3 regions of the Desulfosarcina variabilis str. Montpellier genome follow, and region 1 is predicted to be linked to each of the others. Evidence: riboswitches for the same ligand, from Rfam matches in the RefSeq annotation. Region 1 holds a riboswitch; each other region holds the start of a gene.

What was found. Region 1 has a riboswitch for cobalamin ahead of Dvar_RS37330 (ABC transporter ATP-binding protein). Riboswitches for the same ligand answer to the same signal wherever they lie in the genome.
Region 2: linked by a shared signal. The riboswitch ahead of Dvar_RS24365 (cobaltochelatase subunit CobN) and the one ahead of Dvar_RS37330 (ABC transporter ATP-binding protein) in region 1 are both predicted to bind cobalamin.
Region 3: linked by a shared signal. The riboswitch ahead of Dvar_RS24410 (methyltransferase) and the one ahead of Dvar_RS37330 (ABC transporter ATP-binding protein) in region 1 are both predicted to bind cobalamin.

Annotation. Positions count from the first base shown of each region.
Region 1 covers NZ_CP159846.1:8,261,502-8,264,784, reverse strand. Annotated here, with positions in the region: gene Dvar_RS37330 (ABC transporter ATP-binding protein) at 1-1,249, opposite strand, end outside; cobalamin riboswitch at 1,465-1,675, opposite strand; gene Dvar_RS37325 (hypothetical protein) at 1,741-2,040, opposite strand; gene Dvar_RS37320 (TonB-dependent receptor) at 2,323-3,283, opposite strand, start outside.
Region 2 covers NZ_CP159846.1:5,394,385-5,397,667, forward strand. Annotated here, with positions in the region: gene Dvar_RS24365 (cobaltochelatase subunit CobN) at 1-1,944, opposite strand, end outside; cobalamin riboswitch at 2,053-2,241, opposite strand; gene Dvar_RS24370 (TonB-dependent receptor plug domain-containing protein) at 2,298-3,283, opposite strand, start outside.
Region 3 covers NZ_CP159846.1:5,407,474-5,410,756, reverse strand. Annotated here, with positions in the region: gene Dvar_RS24415 (IS1380 family transposase) at 1-703, opposite strand, end outside; gene Dvar_RS24410 (methyltransferase) at 854-1,891, opposite strand; cobalamin riboswitch at 2,153-2,341, opposite strand; cobalamin riboswitch at 2,634-2,844, shown strand; gene Dvar_RS24405 (methyltransferase) at 2,955-3,283, shown strand, end outside.

The sequences.
Region 1 (3,283 bases):
CTATGGTGGATCGCAACCGGTGCAAAGGCATTTGGGTGATGTCCGTATGGCCTATAAAAATCGTGCCTTGGGGGGGCTCGTGGATGCGGGTGAGCAATTGCAAGAGGGTGGATTTGCCGCTGCCCACCGGGCCGACAAGGGCCGTGGTGGTACCATGTGGAAACCTCAGACTGATATTGGTAAGGACCGGCCGGCTTTCTCCAGGGTAGGTGAAGGTGAGATTTTTGATCACAATATCCGTGTCTTTGTCTTGGCAAGGTACGACTTGGCCTGGAGATGACTTATCCAACGCTTCGATGAATTGGTTTAAGATTCGATCCACTCTTGTGCAGGAACTCTTGGCGCGCTGATACAGGTTGATCAAATAACCGGAATAAACCAACGGCGTTTTGAGCATGACCAGATAGGCGGAGAAGGCCACGATCTCACCGGCCGTGAGCATCCCCAGAACCGCCATGGCGCCGCCACAGCCCCAGACCACGGCCTGACTCAGGTGGGTGACCAGGGTCATGACCGGCAGGTACAGGGCACTGACCCGGGCCAACTGCATGTTGTTGTCCAGGTGCGTCTGGGCCAGGCGGTCGAACTGCCGGTCCTTTACCGCGGTCAGGTCAAAAACTTTGATCAGGCGAATGGCGTTGAGGCTGTCCCGGGATTCCTCGGTCAGGGCGGAGAAAGACTCCTGGATCGATTTGTGGCATTGATGGAAACGAATACTCTGGCGGCGGGTCAGCCAGGGAATGGCGCCCATGGGAACCATGGCCAGCAGGGTCAGGACCGGACTCATCCAAATCATGTAGACCAGGGCCAGAATCAGGGTCAATATAGAGTTGATTGCCGCCTGGCAGCCATACCCGGCGGCCAAGCGGATGTTATCGATGTCATAGGTGGCGCGGGCCATGATATCACCTGCCGGCTGTTTGTCGATAGCCGAACGGGGCAGGGCAATGACCCGCGCGAAGAAATGCCTACGCAGATCCCTTTCTACAATGCGGCCAAAGGCCAGCATGGACGGCCGACCCACGGCCCGCAGGACGGCGACGCCCAGGGATAGGGCAACGATGGCACCGGCAATCAAGCCCAGGCCATGGGGATCTGCCTGGCCGGCAGCCAAACGGTCGATGGCCTTTTTGATCAGCTGGGGAGAGTAAAGGGCCAACATCTCAAGCACAAATATCGCCGTCAATCCACCGGCTACCAGCCACCAATACTTGCGAACATCTTTGGTTATGATTGCGATTGTGCGCATGAAAGACTTACTATAGTGTTTAAGATAATGTTTTTGGCAAGGCTAGAGGGAGGAAGCTGTATAAATAATACCGCGATGACCGATAACGCAGCCAAAAACATTATCTTGAATGCTATAAAATAAAAAATCCCCGCTTCCATCGTTAGAAGCGGGGATTCCGTTTTCAATCCCTTGGCATATATCCATTGCTGCAAACCATTCCATCTCCAGGGAACAATTGCAGCCCGTCCATGGGCAGGTCTTCTGGCTTCACACACCTTCTCGGCGGCCTTCCCATTCAAGCGATGTCGAACAGTGACCAAAATTGCCGAAAGGCTCGCTTTGAAACGATCAAAGCATATGTGTTACAGCGGCGGGTCCGCTCCCGATTTTAACGGGATTCCCTTACGTCCGTTCTCAACAGACACCCATGATGGCGTAAAACAAAACGAACTTAATCCCATAATGGAATTGTTTTCCGAATGTCAATAGAAAAGATAATCCAAAGGTGGTTACACTTTACGCCCGATATCCAATACCATTTCTCCAATTCCATATGCGCCGGAGAGGAAAAATTTAAAACCAAATCCCGGGGGCACGGCATTGATGGCCATTCGGAAAGCGTTGTTCGGGTCATAGTCCATCACATAAAGGACAAGATCGGGTTTCAGACACGCTTTTATCAGGTAGCCTCGGCCCAGGTCGGGTGATAGGTGCCAACAGGTTTCAAAGGCCATGTCTTTTTTATGGATGGACCGAGTTTCATCGATCTTTGCAAACGTTTTTCCGCTTCTCGCCATGTGAACATCCATATCAACATCCTCATGCGTCTATTGGCATTAGGGGCACGGTGCGCCGTGCCCTTGTAAGAGCCTGTTTGGTAAATCCGTCTAAGGCCCGCTAACGGCGTTGGAAACTGTCTCAAAATGCTCACATATACCATATATGCTCCGCTTTTGAGCCACTTTCCGCCTTGTTATCGGGCCTGATCCAGACTTCCAAAACAGGCTCTAATACATTTTGTTTGAACCGCAGCAACCGGTTCACGAACAGGTGAAGCATCCTGGCGATGGCGGTTAAGATTCAGATACCGACTACCAGTCGATCATCACTTCTGCAAAATAACTCCGTTCCCGGCCCACGCTGCTTTCGAAATATTCCTCGTCAAAAAGATTGTCAACGGACAAAGAGAGTTTCACGTGTTTGAGCGGAGAAATGGTCACCTTGGTTTCCCACAACCAGCACTGGGAATAGGCCCCGTAAACATCGTCGATGCCGTCATTGTATTCCTGTGTATAGATCCTGCCCAGATAGCGACCCATCAGGCTGGCGCGCACATATTTGGAACTTAGCGCCAATCCCAGATTGATGGTGCGCTCGGGCATACCGGTGATTTTTTTCCCTTCCATGTCCGGATCATGGACGTTTTCCTTGATTTCCGTATCGTTGTAAGTGTAATTGCCCCACAGGTTCAGCCATTCAAATGGCCACAACGAGGCTTCTACTTCAATCCCGTCAATCTTGGCCTGGCTGGCATTGTCTTTGAAACGATCATTGCCGACTTCATAATAGTAGATCAGATCATCGATATCCGTATGAAATCCGGTTACCGAGAGTTTCAGTCCGCGATCGAAAAGATATTGAGTCACGCCGACTTCATAAGTCTGCAAGGTTTCGGGTTCAAGTTCCGGGTTGGAGTTGACCATTCCATCGCCGCTTCTGTAGGTTCGGTACAATTCATAAAGTGACGGCGGCCGGAAAGCCTGACCCGCGGATCCCTTGATGATGGTGTCGTCAAATAGTTTCCAGACGGCCGACAGTTTGGGATTGAACGAGGAATCATCGCGGTCATCAAAGTTGATGCTCTCATCCTCGACCACGGCCAATCCGTCGAATGACTCCCAGTAGTCAAAACGCGCCCCCAGGAAAAGCGACAGGCTATTGATGATTTTCCACTCATCTTGGAGATAGATGGCATACAGACGATCCTCGCCCTGGGTGATATCGCTGCGTGAGCCATATTTGGAATTCTCGTCATGATAATCGGTCAGCTCA
Region 2 (3,283 bases), 2.9 Mb from region 1:
GGCGGTTTCACTGCCGTTTTTATGGGCGATTTCATACTGGTGAAACAGCTCATGGATTTTTTTGTATTCGCTGTATAGGTCAGCCTCTTTCATAGGCGGGGTCAAATGGTCAATCATCACCCCCCGGCCGCGCCGTTTAGCCTCGATCCCCTCACCCACATCATCCACGATATACGGATAAACATTGGGAATGCTGCCGGTCATGATCTCCGGCGGATCCCAGGGTGCAAGACCGGCCTGCTTGCCCGGCAACCATTCGTAGGTAGCATGGGTGCCCAAATGCACCATGGCATCGGCCGAAAATTTTTTTGACAGCCAGAGATAGGCGGCAATGTATTGATGATGGGGATAAAGCGTGGTGTCGTGGTAGAGCTTCATGGGATCATCGGTCCAGCCCCGGGCCGGCTCGGGCAAAAGCACCACGTTGCCCAGGCGAACCATGGGAAAAACCAGCCGGCCGCCCTTGGTCATGATCGCTGAATCGACCGGATCGCCCCACTGGTCGACAACCGGCTTTTTAAAGGCATCGGGCAGTTCATCGAACCAGGTCTGATATTCCTTTAGGCTTACGCTTTGGGCCTCGCCGGCCGCCAGCAGCGCATCCAGTTCGCCCGGTGCCCATGAGCCGATATTGCGGCCGGATGTGAGCACCAGATCCTGGATTTTTTTCTCGGTTAGCGTATCGGCGCCGTCAATACGATAGCCTTCTTTTTGCATGCGCGCCAGAATTTGCTCAAGACTTCTGAAAACATTGAGATAAGCCGCGGCGATATTCTGTTTGCCCTGGCTGTGGTTGTAGTAAATGATGGCCACCTTTTTCTCGGCATTGGCCTTTTTCTGCAGCACGGCCCACTTCTTCAGACGCGGGATGAGGAAGTCGATGGATTCCTGGATGGTTTCGTAAACAAAAAGCCGTCGCCCGATCTCAGGGTCGACGATGGCCTTTTTTCCGATCAGCACCGTCGGCTCGATACTGCCGGACAACTCGGGCGTGGCCACGGCCCAGGCCGTTTCCATGGTCCCCAGACCGACATCGCTTTCGCGCCACGCATCGGTGGTTTCAGCAAAGGGCCGGATGACATTGAAAACCGGTATATCCAGCCTTGCCAGCGCCTCACGGATCCCGTCGTTGATGCCGGATTCGAACTTCATGCTAAAGGCCAGCAGCATGTCCACTGGGGATTTTCCGTCAACCGGTTTCAAATATTTATCAAAAACCAGCCGGACCGGACCGAAACAGGGCACCACGCTAAACCCGGCGCCTTCCAACTGGCGGATCAGGTCGTCGATTGCCTCCACCTGTCCTTCCTTAAGGGTGTTGGCATAACACATGATGCCCACCCGGGGATGGCCGGCATCGAAGCCGTCGCGTGCCTCGAGCCAGCGCTGATAATCGTTGATGTTGTTGAAAGGCTGGTCCGCGTCTGGATGGTGGATACAGGTCTCGGGCAGCTTTACCAAGGGACTTACCGAGACGTCCGGATCGATGTGCCGCTTGACACCCAGCCGCACCATGCTGACCAGGTTGGCCACACTCTGATGGTGGTAGTACGCCATTATGGTTTCATCAAACCGAAAACCTTTCCTGGACAGGTCTTCCGGGTCGCCGGCCGCGTTCAGCGCATATACCACGCGCCCTTCCATGAGACCTTCATCGACCATATAGTTGGCCAGCGCCGACATCATCACATGGACAAAAACCACGTCCGCACCGGTAATAAATGCCTTGGCGGCCTCATCTGCATTCAGATCGGCCAGGGTGAAAAAGCGGGTTTGAATCGATTGGGGCAGATCGAGTCTGTGTATGGCCTGGTTAACCTGATAACTGTTGATATCGACTTCTAAAATCGCCACCTGCCCAGCGTGGGCGGATGCCGCCGGCACCAGTATCATCAGCATGATCCACAACCAATATTCACTTAAACGGCGCCAGTACCTGTGCATCGGTCCTCCCTGAAAATAAAAATCCCCGGATCGATATTCTTCGATCCGGGGATATCCCTTTTTATACCCACGGCATTTCTATATCGGTTTTACACCGTCCTCGTGCACCCAACCAAACTCCATTCAGGCAGGTCTTCTGACTCTCGGATCACCCTCCCGGCCGCGCCTTCCCAACAATATCTATCGTCAGTGGCAAAGTGGCGGCGGTCGTCCCCGATTACAGCGGCGGGCCCGTCCCCGATTTTAACGGGGTTCCCTTTTCAGTTCATTATGAGCACCTGAATAAATACAACATCGTTGAATAGACAAAATTGTGCTGGGGGTCAAGGAAAAATTAAGGATTTGTGTCTCAATCAAATGTCATAACGCAATCCCAAATAAAAACTCCGTCCGGGCATGGGGTATCCACTGATGTAGGCATAGTCCTGGTTGAATAGGTTGGAGATGTTTCCTTTGAGAGTAAGCGATCCCCACCGGTCGGAAGTGAGAAGGGTCTTCGAGATCGTCAGGCTGCCCACGGTTGCAGAACCGAGGGTAATGATTTCCGGATCATTGGGCCAAACCTGATTCTCCCAGTCTTCTACCGACTGCTGTCCGGTATAAGCAATGTTGAAGTTCACACTCACCCCCTTCCAGTTGGTGAAGTCGATCCCATAGGAAGCGTTCCAATCCGGCGTGTATTTGAGGTCTTCTCCAGTCGTATCATCCTCGTATTGGGTCAGGTAGGTAAACCGGATATACGGACGCAGTTGAAATTCCCAATTGTATATTGCGCCAACGTCGATATTGAGCTCACCCTCGATGCCGGCGATGGTAGCCTCACCCAGGTTGTCCCAGGAACTGATCCCCCCCGGAAGGGAAACGTATTCGATCTTGTCTTTATAATCGGTATAAAAATAAGTCGCACTGACGGAAACGCCACTGTTGTAAAAATCGATACCGCCCTCCCAGGTTGAACTCTCTTCGGGCGAAAGATTTGGATTGCCTTGGATTTGGGCACCGGTAAAGACGTCAATGTAATCCGCCGCCAGCTGATTGGCGCCGGGCATCACAAAAGCCTGGCCGTAGTTGGCCCTGACCTTTAACGATTCGGTAATCAGATAGGCCAGCCCTAAATTGGGTGAGAAATGGCTATCTTCCTCTTTTCCGCCCTGTCCCCTCTTGATCTGCACCTCATAGCTGTCGTAACGCCCGCCTGCCGAGATGATCAAGCGCTCGTCCAGCAATAGTCCCTTGGCCAGCAGAAAACCGGCCGGATTGTCGTAAGTGGACAGTTCGGGTGTCGCCGTCGACTCGATGTCGTAATTCACCCAGTCCACGCCACCGGTGATCGTGACGA
Region 3 (3,283 bases), 2.9 Mb from region 1:
AAAACCCGCTGTCCATTCGGATAATGATTGGGACGTCACCCCGATACTCGAATCTGATTTTCAAGACCATGTGCTTGATCATATTCTGCACTGCATCACCATGATTGGAATGCTTGTTCCCACTTCGAAATACCGCATCAACGATGAAGCGCCCCCAATTCATCTGCAGCGGTTGGAAACCCTTTTTCTTTTTGTAGGTGGGTTTGACGCCATGCCGGCATTTTGCATCATCATTGTCCATGACCATCGTGTCGATGCCCAATTCGATGACATCGGGTTGCTTGATCCGCAAACGCCAGATAAAAAGGGTCTGCAGAAGACGCCGGAACAAAAATACCCGTGTCCAGGCAAATGCTTTGAAAAAACGCTTCATTTGATCCGAAGAAGCCATGTTTTCTATTGGCGTCTCGATGCTACCAGCATAACCTTCATCGTGAGAAATCTGATCGAAGTAGGTCAGTCGTCGACTGGTAGCGTCAACAAAGAAACAGAGCGCTTGCTTGAAAAGCTCTGTAATATTGAGGCCTTTTTTACTCTTCCGGATGGAACCGAACCAGCGATCCAACCAACTGAAAACTTGGATACCGTGCATATAGGCTACGAACAGGGACAATCCTGCCCTGCCGGTCAATCGGTCAGTGGTGGCTTCGATACGTCGGATTTTGAGTTCATTTTGCCGGTAGTTTTTGCTATGTCTACTCATAGAGTCCTCCACCTGTTGGGTGTGCTTTGGCTTGTTGTCAATTTGGTGATTTTTAACAAGCATTATAGCATGTTATCCAACTTTTGAGGACTCTTTTTTTCTGTAAATCGCCTACTTTAGGTTAAACACTATAGGCGAGGACGGCTTCAATCAAATCCGAGATACCTTCCTGGTTATGAACAGGCGAACGGGAGTATTGCACCACGATGACATGTCAATGATCTCTTTGGTTTCCAATCCTGCCCAGGCGAGCATTTGGACGATCGCGGCATTTGACCTTATCAATCGATGACTACTGCCGGTCAGATAATTTTTCAGATTCCAAATGAGCGGCAACAACGGTCCATTTCTATCATCGTCTATGCTAAAGGTCAGGCAAATAAAAAGGCCACCGATGTTCAAAGATGATGCGATTTTACGGGAAAATAGCCTGAAATCCACGTCATCGCCATCGAAGGCACACGCTTCAAAAACGATGTCATACCCCGTGCCAACGTCATCACACATAAAATCTCCAGCCATCGTTTGAACACGTTTGCTTAATCCGTATTTTTCAATATTGTCGCGTGTGCTATTAATAAAATAGGGTCTGTCAAATACAACTACCTTCAGGCTATGGTTTTCCAGGGCAAAAGCGATCGCGAAGCGGCCGTTTCCGCTGCCCAGGTCCATTAGTGTGCGGGCTTTTTGAAACTCCGGCATCGTTTTAATATGCCGCATGACATCATCATGATGAACGGCCATGCTGATCCGCTCCCGCCAATCCATATCGTCAACGGTAATTGAATGTGGTTCCGATTCGGGAAGTAATTTCGGTCCAGCATAAAGGAAATCTTTTAAATGACTTATGGATTCTCGAATCTGAATACAATGATTCAGATATCTTGCAAACCGAGGAGAATCCTTAGCTAAATAAGGCGCAACCGTTGATGCGGTACGGTATCCTTCCTTGGTCCGTTCCAACATCTTCATGCCGACCAGCACATTAAGCAGTTTATCGGTCAACTCTGTATGGATTCCAAGTTTGGCGGCCAGTTCGTCCGCGCGGGAAGGCCTTACCAATTCACTGAAGACGTCCAGCTCCAGAGCGGTTAAAAAGATTTGACCGGCTTCGAATCCGTCTGCCCACTCCCTCAGGAATGCAAGCAGGTTTTCCGCCGGAATTGCTACATCCGATTTTTTTCTCATCTGTGTTGGGGGTTTCATTTCTATTTTTATGGCGATTCAACGTTTTTTTGAATTCATTCAAATGCTACAAAAATATTTCGTCTGTCGAGGTGAGATTACCGAGGAACACAGTGAAGGGATAGATTGAATGGTGAAATAATGGTAAGGCATTAGCGGGTTTATATTGCCTGGTAGTCGCCAATAACCGGACAAACACAGTTTTAGTATTGGCTATGCATCCTATAAAACCCGCTTAATCCGTCCCATCACTGTACACCGCAGCTGGTCGGTAATCGGCAAGGCAGGTCTTCTGGCTTTCGGATCATCCTACTTTCTGCACCTTCCCGTCCGATTGGTTTTTGTGGACAGTGGTAGCAGCAGATTTCGTCCCCGATTACAGCGGCGGGACCACTCCCGATTCGCACGGGATTCTCTATTAAGCCTTTCGGCACCTTACTGAGAGTATTCAGTGCTTCAATTCTTTAGAATTGTCAAGCACAAGTTTTAAGAATATGCATTCATATAATGGTCCATCGAAAATTGCCTGTTAAGCCCAGGGTAACCGCATTTAACAATCAATATGAGGCTCCGAAGTCGCAGGCATGGCCAGCTCCTACAGCAAAAGACCGATAAATGGTGATATCATGGGCACCTGTAGGAGCGGTCCATGGCCGCGAAAAATATAAATCGATCCAAATGCGGTTACCCTGCTGTTAAGCCAGGATGGTATTGACAATGTTTGTGTGTTTTTCTAAAAATCTATTTTGAAATATCGTCAACAGGTGCTCCATCGGAGAGAATAGGGAATCCCGTGCAAATCGGGAGCGGACCCGCCGCTGTGACACTATCGATTTCAGGATTCACTGAAAGAGACTCTTTTTGACAACCCTCGCCACTATTCATTGCTGTTTGAATGGGAAGGCCGTCAAAAAGAGAGTTAAGCCAGAAGACCTGCCTGTGACGCCAGTTGTAAAAGAGCTCTCGTGATGTAGAGTAATTTATATTGTTGCCACGTAAACAGGGATAAAAACGGTATCCCCGCACCCGTATGGATGCGGGGATTTTTTTTGGGAGGAACGTCCAAATGAATCATTTGAAGGACCAGCACCCTTTGATGAAGGATCTTGGCCGGGAATATCGCCTGATGGAACGGCGCTTCATGGAATATCGGGTTTTCCTGTCCGCTGTCGAACTGAAGCTTTTTGACCAGCTTAGAAAGCCGATATCCGCCGCGAAGCTGGCCGAGCGCGCCGGAACGCATGCCGGCCTCACCCAAAAGTTGCTCGATGTACTCACCGCATCAGGCTTTGTGGTGAGCACTGCGGACGGCTATTGCAACACCGCGGAGACCACCGCTTTTTTAACCGAGGGCGGGGCCTATTTTTCTGCCGTGTCGGTTGATTATCTTAAGGG